2 regions of the Bacillus sp. FJAT-53060 genome follow, and region 1 is predicted to be linked to the other one. Evidence: predicted binding sites of a transcription regulator. Region 1 holds the regulator's gene; the other holds the start of a gene.
What was found. Region 1 encodes NrdR, which represses ribonucleotide reductase genes. Its sites were predicted from a motif close to AACACNATATATNGTGTT; they were not measured.

Region 1 (6,322 bases):
TCTAAGCAGTAGGAACAGCCCTTCGATTGCTGAACATATTCAAAGAGTCGATTCAGGCTGCGATTGATCATGTCTTCTTGTATCTCTTCTTGATGCTCCTTTAAAAAGGCCTGTACATCTTCATCAGACAACACACTTTCTTTAATCTGATTGTATCTCACACGAAAATCTACTCGTTTTTTTAGCTGTTCAAATGAACGACCGATCGGTTTCATCTCCATCTCACCTCACATTAGTGTGCATTGTAATTGTACTTTTTCATATTTTTAAACTGATCTAACAGTTTTTCTTTTTCTCGTTCGAGATCTTCTGTAGACAGACTGTCCTCTTGTTCTTTTGCCGGCTCTTCTTTCATTTCAGTTTCTTTCATCCAGTCAGGCAATTTTTCCTCGCGAACGACTTTTCCTGATCCATATGAGCTTCGCTGCTTTTTTTGCTGCGCCCACTCTGTCATTTGCCTGTTCTCTTCTTTGGCAATTTTCATGGCAGCCGCAACGGTTTTGATTTTCTTTCTCACCCAGTGCGCAGCAATTTTTTGCATATATGTTTTGGACAGCTTCATATCTGTTTTCAGCAGTGTATAGTAAATCAGGACATTCATGACACCTGGCTTGAGCTGCTGCTCGAGCATAATATCTTCGACAATTCTTAAGTCGGCATACGTTGGCTCAATGCCATCTGCCATATCTTTTAGAAGCTCTCTAGGCGAAATATGATCAAGCTTTTCAACTAGTTTAGTATCCGGTGTTTCTTGCGACGGATGCTCCGAAGCATTGTGACATAAATGTCTTGGCTGTTTTTGATCAATCAGCTTCGGCTGTTTCCCTCTGTATTCAATTTGATACCAGTCTCTCGCTGCTTTTCTTAAATCTTCTGTTGAGATCATCTGATCCGGTCCACAAGCGCTTGCTACAATATTTTGCATTTGCAGCGGGGTGATGCCATATACAATGGCTAACTTCTTAATCGTCTCTTTCACCTGCCTTGTCAAAGCCTTTCTTGGAATCATCATGTTAGACATGCCCGCTAACAATAGATCAAAGTCAAAAGATTCGTCTGAAAGCGGTGCCGGCTGAGCAGATCCAACGGTCACATATTCATAGCCCTGTTCAAGCGATGATGCTTGATTGATTTCTTCTGTCATCTTGCGTTCGCTTGGCTGCAATACGTGAAAGACTTCTTCAAACGACCGTGAAATGTTTTTAGCTTCTGCAGGAGCACCTGGATAAGAAAAATAATCACGAAGCTGTGTATATTTTGCTTTCTCTACACGATGATATAAAAGGACATTCAGCATACCGTCTTGGAAAAACTCATCTGGTCTTAGCGGTGGCACGAGCTCATACGTAAACAGTCTGCCCTCTTCCGTTTCCTGTTCATATGTGCGTAGTAAGCCGATCGCTTCTAGCTTTAAACGTTCCTCAAAAATATCATTTAAATTCGTTTGCAGCATCACCATGAGCTGCCTATGAGGTGCGGGCTTTCCCCACATACGATTTTGTTCTAGCTCTCCCCACAGCGTCATGTATAAGCTGAAAGCGGACATGCCAATAAGCGGCTGATATAAAAGAGTGATGAGCTGTCGATCGATGTCACCGAGCAATGAAGCGCTTTTGACGACATACGGATCGACGGCTAGCACTTCCTTCCAATGCTCTGTCATATGCTGATCCTCCCCCCTGAATGCGATTGTTTCCATTGTACACTCTTTTTGCGTTTTACGCTTTACGCAGGAAAAAGAGCATGAAGAATCTTCAGCTCTTTTTTAACGTTCTTTTTTTAATAAATCTTTTAATTCATCAATAAATACATTGATATCTTTAAATTGCCGGTATACTGAGGCAAACCGAACGTAAGACACTTCATCAATTTTCGCCAGCTCGTCCATCACCATTTCACCAACAAGCTCGCTTTTTACTTCTGACATACCTTGATTACGCAATTCTTTTTCGATGTTAAAGCAGACATCTTCCAGCTGCTTTAAGGCGACAGGACGCTTTTCACACGCTTTGATGAGTCCTCTTAACATCTTTTCTCGGCTAAATTCCTCTCGTATACCTTCTTTTTTGACCACAATAAGCGGCAATTCTTCTAATTTTTCAAACGTCGTAAAGCGGTATTGACAGCTTTCGCACTCTCTTCTACGACGGATGGATTTCCCTTCATCTACTGGTCTTGAATCAAGCACCCTTGTACCAAGGTGCTGACATGTAGGACATTTCATTTCATCAGCTCCGATCTATTCTTGCAAGTTGTTTGTCTAGTTCTTCATAAAGGGACATAACGGTTTTTTGACTATAGCCAAAGTCTGTTGGCAGGGCCGTTCTGTTGTTACATTAAAATCAACAGCTGTTTCAAAAGGACGAATTGAAATGACAGTCGCCACGAGAAAGGTTTTTTTCGGCATTCGTATATTTGCGCTGATTTCACCTCGTTCTGCTGAAACAGATGTCACTTGATACGTTTCGGGATCCACCGCTTGGAAAACTTGTGAATTTGTAGTAACGGCTTTTCAGCTCTGACACTGGATGATGGTTAGACGTTTCCGTATGATTTGAAATGAATTGCTTTAACTTTTGTCCTAAAGTCATACATGTATCCACTTTGTCTTTACGCCTCTTCTTTATTTTATAAAAAAAACCTTTGTTTTCCTAGAACAAAAGTATAGACAAGTAGGGGAATGTTGGGTGTAGTATATGAAACAAATATAAAAAGGAGCATAACACAAAGGCATTCGATGCTTTTGGCCAGCTCCCATTGCAATCTTTTTTATGTTTACAGTGCTTTGACTTTCGCCTGTTTCACTTGTACAGGTCCCATGCCTCGAGGAATTTCGATGTTTTCCCTTGTTTCAGCACCTAGTTCATCTCCGATATGATCTGCTGCAATATTCGGATCTAGGTCGCCACAAGTATAAACATCTATGCTCGCATAACCATGTTCAGGAAAGCTGTGAATTGTCAGATGAGATTCAGAAATAATGACAACTCCACTTACTCCTTGAGGCGCAAATTTGTGAAAAGCAACCTCTCTTACCTCAGCTCCTGATTTCAAAGCTGAATTTACAAACGTTTTTTCAATAAAATCCATGTCGTTGAGTTTATCACAGTCGCATCCCCATAGCTCGGAGATAACGTGACGTCCGATTGTTTCCATCATGGACCCCCCTTAAACAAGAATGAAAGAGTGAAGTTCTAAGCAGCCGGACCGGACATATACCACGGGGGAAAGTTAGTCCTAAGAGGTCCTAACCCTTTAAGTATACCCGAATGAGTCTGCGAACAAGAAGTTCACGAAAAATAGTATACTTTGTTTAGACCCATTTTGCAACCTGTGTTTTTAGTGGGATCTTCTCTCATTTCTTTGAAAAGGGACGTTCATCTTCTTCATTTCAAACAGCAGATAGCTCTTTCATCTTCGAGCCAACAAACTTCACAAGATCAACCACTCTGCATGAATACCCCCATTCATTGTCATACCATGCCAGGACTTTCACTTTTCTACCTTCCATCACCATCGTTGTGAGTCCATCAACGACAGCTGAATAAGGATTTGTGTTAAAGTCTGTTGAGACAAGCGGTTCCTCTGTGTAATCCAATATGCCTCTAAGAGATGTTTTAGATGCATTTGAGAAGGAAGCATTTACCTCTTCTGCTGTGACCTCTTTTTTCAAATCGACCACAAGATCAACCATCGACACATTTGAGACAGGCACACGTAGTGCAAGCCCATGCAGTTTTCCTTTCATATGAGGAAGCACTAAAGAAAGCGCTTTAGCCGCACCCGTCGTTGTTGGAATGATGGACTGAGCACACGCTCTTGCCCGGCGTAGATCCTTGTGCGGGTTGTCGATATTTTTCTGATCATTTGTATAAGCATGAACTGTTGTCATTAAGCCGTTGTCGATACCAAATTCATCATCTAACAACTTGACAACTGGAGCTAAACAGTTTGTTGTACAAGATGCGTTTGAAATAATGACGTGCTTTTCAGGATCAAGATCATCCTCATTCACACCCATAACAATCGTGATGTCTTCGTTTTTACCTGGAGCTGTTAAAACGACTTTTTTCGCTCCGGCATCTATATGGCCCATCGCTTGATCTTTTGAATTAAATTTACCAGTTGCTTCTATGACGATATCAATTCCAAGCTCTCCCCACGGAAGCTGCCTTGGGTTTCTGTTATTTAGCAAAAACACTCTTTTTCCATTCACAATCAAAGCGTCATCTTCTGCAGTTACATCGCCTTCGTAACGTCCATGATTTGTGTCATATTTAATTAAATGGGCTAGCGTTTCGGCAGGATAGCTTGCGTTAATCGCTACAATTTGAATTTGATCATCAAGCATTGCTTTTCTGAAGACCATGCGTCCAATTCTGCCAAACCCATTGATCGCTGCTTTTACTTTCATGAACAGGTCACTCCTCTATTATATGTTATACTCAATAAATCCATATATGAAATTAGTATATCACATTAGATTGTAATTGCCAGTATATAAACATATATTTTCTAAAAAGGGCTGATCTTTTCAAAGAAAAGAAGAAAAAGCATAAAAAAAGAAGAGTACGTGTATGTACTCTTACTCTGTATGTTCCCATTCGTTTAATATGTTCTGTAATTGTTTTCTGATAAAAGCCAAGTCTTTTGTGTTTACTATGACGCGGTCTGCTTTTTTACATTTCTCCTCAAGCGGCTGCTGGGCACGAATACGATTTAGCGCTTCTTCCTCGCTGAGGTCGTTTCGCTTCATGAGTCGTGATAGCTGCAATTCAGGCGTTGTGTACACGACGATGATCCGGTCGACGAGATTCTCCAGCTGACTCTCGAATAAAAGCGGGATATCAAGCACAATAAAGGTTTCTTGCTGATTGATCCCTTCGTCTCGCCGCTTGAGCATTTCCTTTCTCACCTCAGGATGAACAATGGCATTCAACTGTTTTCTTTTCTCTTCATCAGAAAAAATGATCGCTCCAAGCTGCTGCCGGTTCAATTCACCATTTGGCAGGAGGACATCCTCACCGAAGGTTTGAAAGATATGTTGAAGAGCTGGCGTTCCTTTAGAAACAGCTTCTTTTGCAATGACATCTGCATCCACAACCCGGATGCCCTGCTCTTTTATCACCTGCGAGACTGTGCTTTTTCCACTAGCAATCCCGCCTGTTAAACCAATGACGATCGTCAATCTATTTCCTCCTCTACAGCTTCCATACGCCAATTAAAATGAGCAATAGCCCTGGTAAGCATGCGAGTTTATCGATCCAGCGCCAGTTTGACAAATAATGTCCAGCACGCAGCCCAATACACACAAAAAGGGAGCTCATCACTGCCACCGTGATACTCATCATAATTGGAGAAAAGCCTAGAATCGCTGCGCCAATCCCTGCGCCAAATGCATCAATGGATAAAGCAATCCCAAGGAGCACCGCTTCTATTCCATTAATTGTACCAGAACGATCAATGTCTGCACTTGTAGGCTTACGTAAAATTTGGATGACAAGCCCGAGAGACTGCACTTCTACATTGAGCAGTGTTTTTTCATGAAGGAGCATGTCACGATCTTTTGCTGGTTTGTAAAATTGATACAAGACCCAAAGACCAATGGCGATCAAAATCCCTCCACCAAGTTTATCTGTCACTGAGACAGGGAGGAAAGTTGTAAGCAGGCTACCAATCAGCATGGAAATGAGCAGCACAATCCCTGAACAGCATGCAATAATGACAATGGCTTTAAATGGAATTCTCATTTTTCGAAGACCATACGTAAAGCCGACAGAAAAGCTGTCAATGCTGACTGCAATAGCTAAAAACAGAAGCGAAAACGAAATCATACCTGAACTCTTCCTTTCTGTTCATGCAACAATGATCAAGAGTCTCTAGGCGTTCTCAGACTCTTCTTCACTATATGAAGAGCAGGTGGGCTGTGTGTCAGTCTACACCTTGCTGAAAAAAGAATGTTTTTTATCGTATGCATGACAAAAAGGAAGCATGCTGATAGGTTCTCCTTTATAGAGGCTGTTTTTGGCAGGTCACACAAAAATGGGTCCCGCGCCCTCCAACAACCGTTTTCTCAATGATACTTCCGCATGTCTGGCAAGGCTCTCCCCGCCGGTCATATACGAGAAGCTGCAATTGAAATGTTCCAATATCGCCTTGTGAATTAATATAGGAGCGAATCGTGCTTCCTCCCGCATCAACTGCCACTTGAAGCGTGTCAATAATATGCTTGTGGAGCACCTTGCAAGATTCAAGGCTTAGCTGATTGGCTTTTGTTTCTGGGTATATCCCTGACTTAAAAAGGACTTCATCTACATATATA
Region 2 (6,322 bases), on a different contig from region 1:
CGCTAATAATCCAACGTACACACCGTGAATCGCTTCATCGCGCAAAATCAAGTTAATGATTTCACCACTTTGCATGAGCTTTCCTTGTCCATAGAAATAAAGCGGGTAGTAAAAGCCGCTATAAAATAGGAAGCTTTCTAAATAAACAGAAGCAACCATTGCTTTAAATAAGGAAATAGGATCATCCTTTTGGATCGAACGGTATAGACCTACAATCATATCTGCTTTCTTTTGCAAAAATTTATTTTTCTTGACCCATTCAAATACTTCATTAATGGTTTCAGTTGGTGCAAGCGTCATGAAGATATTGGAGTATGATTTCGCATGAACCGCATTTTCCATCATCGCCATAAAGTTCAACACGGCTTTACGCTGATGGCCGTCTACATGTTCTGCGACAATCGGCATCCCTGTATTTCCTTGTTCTGTATCAAGTAAAGTCAGTCCAGCAAGTACCTTCATGTACGTATCGCGTTCTTCTTCACCTAAATATTTCCAAGTTAAGAGATCCCCGTTTAAGGAAATCTCTTCAGGAAGCCAGAACTGCTTCACATTTTGGTTGTAAAACATTTGTGTAAAATCGTCTTCGTGTTTTGACCAGTTGGCTGCATCATAAATTTTTGTCACGTTAAACTCTCCTTTAATCAAACAACACAAGAAAGACAGCCTTCCTGCCCTGTATCCTTCGTTCTTGCATAATAAAGTGTCTTAATGCCTTTATGGTGTGCATAAAGATCAATGCGGTTTAAGTCACGCGTCGTCATCGTATCCTTTAGGAACAACGTAAATGAGATACCTTGGTCGACGTGCTGCTGAATCGTTGCGATCATATCTATCACTTTAAACATGTCCATATCGTACGCTTCTTTATAGAAGAACCAGTTCTGCGGCGACAGCCCCGGCATTGGGTAGTACGTCTTTGAGTTTCCGTAAGTCCGCTCCTCAATACGCTCCATAATCGGCATGACCGAAGCCGTTGCCGATTGAACATAAGAAATTGAACCTGTTGGGGCAATACATAATCTATAGCTATGGTACATGCCATTTTTCGCTACAAATTCTTTAAGCGTTGCCCAATCTTCTTTTGTTGGAATGTGCATACCTTCAAATAGTGCTGCCGCTTTTTCTGTTTTTGGTGTGAAATCATTCTCCGCGTATTTATTGAAGTACTCACCAGTTGCATATCCAGAGCCCTCATAACGATGGAATGTTTCTCCTTTTTCTTTTGCAAGCTCACTTGAGCGTTTAATAGAGTAATAGTTCACCATCATAAAGAACGTATTAGCGAAATCTCTAGCTTCTTCACTTTCATAGGCGATTTGGTTTTGAGCTAAATACCCGTGAAGGTTCATCGCACCAAGTCCAATTGACTTCATCGCTTTGTTCGCTTTTCTAACGGCCGGTGCATTGCGGATATCTGTTGTTTCGGACACAAGTGTTAGTGAGTCTGTTGCAAGCTTAACCGTTTTTTCGATTGACTTGTTTTTCATGACATTCATGATATTTAAGGAACCGAGGTTACAAGAAATATCAAGACCGATCTCATCTTCTTGATCATAGTCCGTGTAAGAGGATACCTCTGAAGCCTGAAGCACTTCTGAGCAAAGGTTAGAGAATTTCACACGTGAAATATGGTTCAGTGCATGCTCTCTATTCACATTATCTTGGAACATGATATATGGATAGCCTGATTCTGAGCGCAGAACAGCTAATTTTTCAAGAAGCTTTCTCGGATTGACTTTTTCTTTTTTGACTTTCGGGTTTTCAACAAGCTCGTCATACATTTCTTCCATGTCCATCTCATCAAGATGCTGTCCATATGCTTTATAAACTGTGTGTGGATAGAAAGTGTAAGCTGTTTTATCTTCTCTTGCAAGCTCGATAAATTTGTCTGGGATAACAACACCGATGGAGAGTGTTTTAACACGAACATCTTCATCAGCAGAGATTTTTTTCGTATCTAAGAAATCATTGATATCTCTGTGGAAAATATTGAGGTAGGCACTGCCTGATCCTTGTCTTTGTCCCATTTGATCTGCATACCTGAATGCATGATCAAGAAGTTTCATGACGCCTACGACACCTTTTGTGGCGTTTTCTACATCTTTGATCGCTTCACCTTTTGCACGAAGCTTTGAAAGATTCAAGCTGACGCCGCCGCCTAGTTTAGAAAGCTGCATGGAGATATCAATCGCTCTTGAAATATCGTTTAATGAGTCATTCACTTCAAGCAAGAAGCAGCTCACTAGCTCACCGCGCCGTTTACGACCAGCGTTTAAGAATGTTGGTGTACTCGGCTGATACTCCTGGTTGATCATCAGCTCTACAAACTCAATTGCTTTCTGTTTGTCTCCGCCCGCAAAGAAAAGAGCCACAACCGAAATGCGGTCTTCATAGCGTTCAAGGATTTTCTTTTTATCATTTGTTTTCAGTGCATAATCGTTGTAAAACTTAAACGCACTCATAAATGATGGGAATCTAAATTTTTTGGCATAAGCAGCATCGAATACTTCTTTAATATCCGCCATGCTGTATTGTCTTATAAATTCTTCCTCATAGTAGTCATTTTCTATTAAGTAATCAATCTTCTCTTCTAAATTGTGAAAGAAGACCGTGTTTTGATTAATATAATCTACGAAATAACTATGTACAGCTTCTTTGTCCTTATCGAACTGAAACTTTCCTTCTTTTTGAATCATAATCTCGTTATTTAATTGTATCCACTTTGGAACCTGATTTTGTGACAATTCTTTCTACCTCCTCTGTAAACAATTCAACATCCCTTTTTGTTCCACTTAGTTCAAAGCTGTGCAAAATAGGAACTTGATATTGTTTAGAAATCGTATCGGCACTTTTTGCAAAATTATCTCCCCACACTTTGTTGCCACTCACAGCTACACCTAGTAAAAGGTGCGCATTTTTCTCTAAAAAGGACTGAGTGGTACTAGGGACTTGTCCAAATCCTGTCGTAAAGGTGACGAGAATAAACGGCGTATCCAAAAACTCTTCTCCAGTCAATTTTCGTTTGTCTGTAAAAGGGGTCTTGTCCAAAAAACGTTGAACATTTCCTGTTTTTGAATCAAATACGATTTGAATCAATTCCATCACGACCTAGTTTTTAGTATTGTTGATCATTCGGTTATTCACTATATATAGTATACTATGTTTTTTTTAAACACAACATATAGATATTAAAAACGAAAAAAATCAACCAACCCAGCCGAACATTCATAGCTGAACTCGTACATTCAAATAAATAGAGCAGAGCAGGATTTAAAAATAGACTGCCCTACTCCCTATTCAACTGAAACCGAAATCTATCATAACACGAAAAAAAATCTCTTAGTAGACTAGACTTTTTGTTTTATTTTTTGTAGGCATCGCACTGTAAATCTTCTGACACTTCTGTTATTTCCACTTCAACATCTAATTCTTTTAGCACAGCTTTAAGCGCAGAGACGATTGAGGCTTGTCTCACTAATTCTTTCCCATTTACGGAAACACTTGTTCCATATTCGAGACAGGAGTCGTCTTCACAAGTTTGTTCCCAGTGATTAATTTTAATTTTGTGTGTCATGAACTCATCCTTTTCTGTCTAGATGTCCGATACATGATTATAGTGTAGCGACTTCACATTCATTTGTAAATTTAAGTGCCTACTCTTCATCAAGCTCATCATCATATTCGTCCCATTCATCTATGTACTTCGTTGTAATAAGAGTAAGCTCCCCTTCTTATTCATCAAATCGATACACATGCACTTCATCATCCTTCACCATAGCAAAGTGATTATTTTTTAGCTGAACGGATGATCGTAAAATGCCTTTGACGTCCTCCTCGTTGTCTCGTTTCTATGTTTGAGATGGCGCACAAACCAAATAAGACAACGATGCCGATCAATAGGAGTAGTACTCTCATCCTTCTTAATTCAAGTCTGCATTTTCTATAAAGATTCTCTCCTTTTCAAATGTCCAATAAGGAATCCTACGCAACATGGACAGAAAGGTTTCACGGCATGCAAAATAGCCCCTCTGCACTGACAAAAAACGTAGCGGGTTCCGGCCGGTTTATTCGCAGATGCATGAGGCTATTGGTGACAAAATTGGTCCTATTCTATTTCTAGATTCACATTTTTTTGAGGCGTAAATGTAGAAATGGCATGTTTATAAATAAGTTGCTGCTTCCCTTCTGTTTCAAGCAGCACTGTGAAATTGTCAAATCCCTTCAATTGACCGCGAAGCTGAAAGCCATTCAGTAAAAATACTGTGACAAATGTATTGTCTTTGCGGATCTGATTCAAAAATTGGTCCTGAATATTAATCGGTTTCATGTTTCGTCCTCCTTGATTCTGATAACTACAGTTTCGCTTTAAGTCCAAGCTTTCCTGCTATATATGCAAAAATTTCATCTTTTTTGTCTGAAAAGTGGCAAGGTGGTGTCATATCAAACCAAGTGACATCCATTTTATTACGGAACCACGTAAACTGACGTTTCGCATATCTTCGGGAATTTTTCTTTAATTGCTCGATGGCTTCATCAAGTGAGCAGTAACCTTGAAAATAGGCGTACAGTTCTTTATAACCAATCGCTTGAACAGACTGACAGTCCTTCAAACCACATTGATATAACGCGCTCACTTCTTCTATTAAGCCTTCATCTAACATCATATCAATTCTTTGATGAATGCGCTGGTACAAAAGCTCTCGATCCATCTTCAGCCCAATGAAGGCTGTGTCATAAAGAGGAACTTCTTGATGCCCGTTTTGAATCTCAGAGATTTTCTGACCAGTTGTATGTATGACCTCTAGCGCACGAATCACGCGGCGTACATTATTCGGATGGATTGCTTTTGCAGCGTCAGGATCTACTGCCTTTAGCTTTTCATGCAGCTGAAGCGGTCCATTCTGCTTTTCAAACAGCGTCATCTCTTTTCTAAAAGCAGGATCACTTTTCTCATCAGTAAACGTGTAATCATATAAAACAGATTGGATATACAGGCCTGTTCCACCGACAATCATAGGTATTTTCCCTCTAGCGGCAATCTCTTTGATTTTCAATCGGACAAGCTGCTGAAATTCAGCTGTAGAAAATGATTCATTCGGCTGTTTAATATCAATTAAATGGTGCGGGATGCCATTCATTTCTTCTCGGGTGATTTTAGCTGTTCCAATATCCATTCCTTTATAAATCTGCATAGAATCCCCGCTGATGATTTCTCCATGAAATGCTTTGGCTATATCAATGCTCAGCTTTGTTTTGCCAACAGCCGTCGGACCTACTAGCACAATAATTGGTTGTTTTGCTTTTTTCATAACATCACTCTCTTTTACAAACTGCCTACAGTATAGCATAACTTCTCTTTCTCTCCTATATACTCCCGTCACCAGCCGAGTGGTTCATTTCCGACAACTTCATATGTCTTTCCTTTTAAACGGTGCTTATGCGTTGGCCGTTCATCTGCACTATAGACCACACCTCCGTACTGGATGGGGACAGCATCTGTGTAGGCAGGAAACGTGACTTCCTGAATTTCGTGATAATGCGTCCCATCCACTCTTGGGATAGCAGGCCCTGTGATGCCGTAATATCTATGGTAATGCCCCCTTTCAAAAGATGTGACCCCTTGGTAAAAATGAGTATGCTGGTCGGTGTTGCTTCCATTCACAGGCTCAGATATACCTTCGATTAGGTGATAATGCTCTTCTGTCACATCTGTTCGTGCTTTATATACATGAGCGTGAGGCGGACATTTAGCCCAATCAGACGGATACAGGCCCATTTTTACCATTCCCCCTTATAATAGGCGTTCACCCAAACACATGTGTGCAATTAGAATACACTGATGTCAGTTACAGTGATTTTATGTGAAAGGAGCCTTTTTTTATGAATTATTTTGAAACGCCGTTTTTTCAAGACGATATGAGAAGACCTTTTGGATTTGGAAGACCTGGCTTTGGATTTGGAAGACCTGGCTTTGGATTTGGAAGACCTGGCTTTGGATTTGGAAGACCTGGCTTCGGATTTGGAAGACCTGGCTTTTTCGGACCTCCATTTTTAGGTGGTTTTGCAGGTGGCCTTCTTGCTGGATCCCTTCTTGCTCCAGGATATGGTTATGGATATCCTTATCCACCACCATATGGACCATATCCTTATTATTAAGATATATTTTTTAGTGAAAACACCCTCTTTAAAATGAATCGATTGACACACTTGTTTTTCAATGGTTAACATTTACTTTACCGACCGTTCAGTAAAGTAAGTGTTTTTTTATGTTTAAAAACAAAAAAGAGGAAATTTATGAGGCAGCTGCCCACACAATTTT

Region 2: the regulator NrdR is predicted to act here: its motif matches at 3,143-3,160, upstream of nrdI (class Ib ribonucleoside-diphosphate reductase assembly flavoprotein NrdI).

Annotation. Positions count from the first base shown of each region.
Region 1 is NZ_JBAWSW010000002.1:132,532-138,853, reverse strand. Features, by position in the region: gene dnaI (primosomal protein DnaI) at 1-215, opposite strand, end outside; gene WAX46_RS02130 (replication initiation and membrane attachment family protein) at 233-1,663, opposite strand; gene nrdR (transcriptional regulator NrdR) at 1,766-2,224, opposite strand; partial or broken gene WAX46_RS02120 (cytosolic protein) at 2,229-2,591, opposite strand; gene speD (adenosylmethionine decarboxylase) at 2,776-3,156, opposite strand; gene WAX46_RS02110 (glyceraldehyde-3-phosphate dehydrogenase) at 3,392-4,414, opposite strand; gene coaE (dephospho-CoA kinase) at 4,586-5,188, opposite strand; gene ytaF (sporulation membrane protein YtaF) at 5,202-5,834, opposite strand; gene mutM (DNA-formamidopyrimidine glycosylase) at 6,010-6,322, opposite strand, start outside.
Region 2 is NZ_JBAWSW010000025.1:31,641-37,962, forward strand. Features, by position in the region: gene nrdF (class 1b ribonucleoside-diphosphate reductase subunit beta) at 1-627, opposite strand, end outside; gene nrdE (class 1b ribonucleoside-diphosphate reductase subunit alpha) at 645-2,747, opposite strand; gene nrdI (class Ib ribonucleoside-diphosphate reductase assembly flavoprotein NrdI) at 2,707-3,099, opposite strand; gene WAX46_RS10520 (hypothetical protein) at 3,365-3,577, opposite strand; gene hfq (RNA chaperone Hfq) at 4,109-4,330, opposite strand; gene miaA (tRNA (adenosine(37)-N6)-dimethylallyltransferase MiaA) at 4,356-5,312, opposite strand; gene WAX46_RS10540 (YmaF family protein) at 5,381-5,779, opposite strand; gene WAX46_RS10545 (spore coat protein) at 5,884-6,159, shown strand.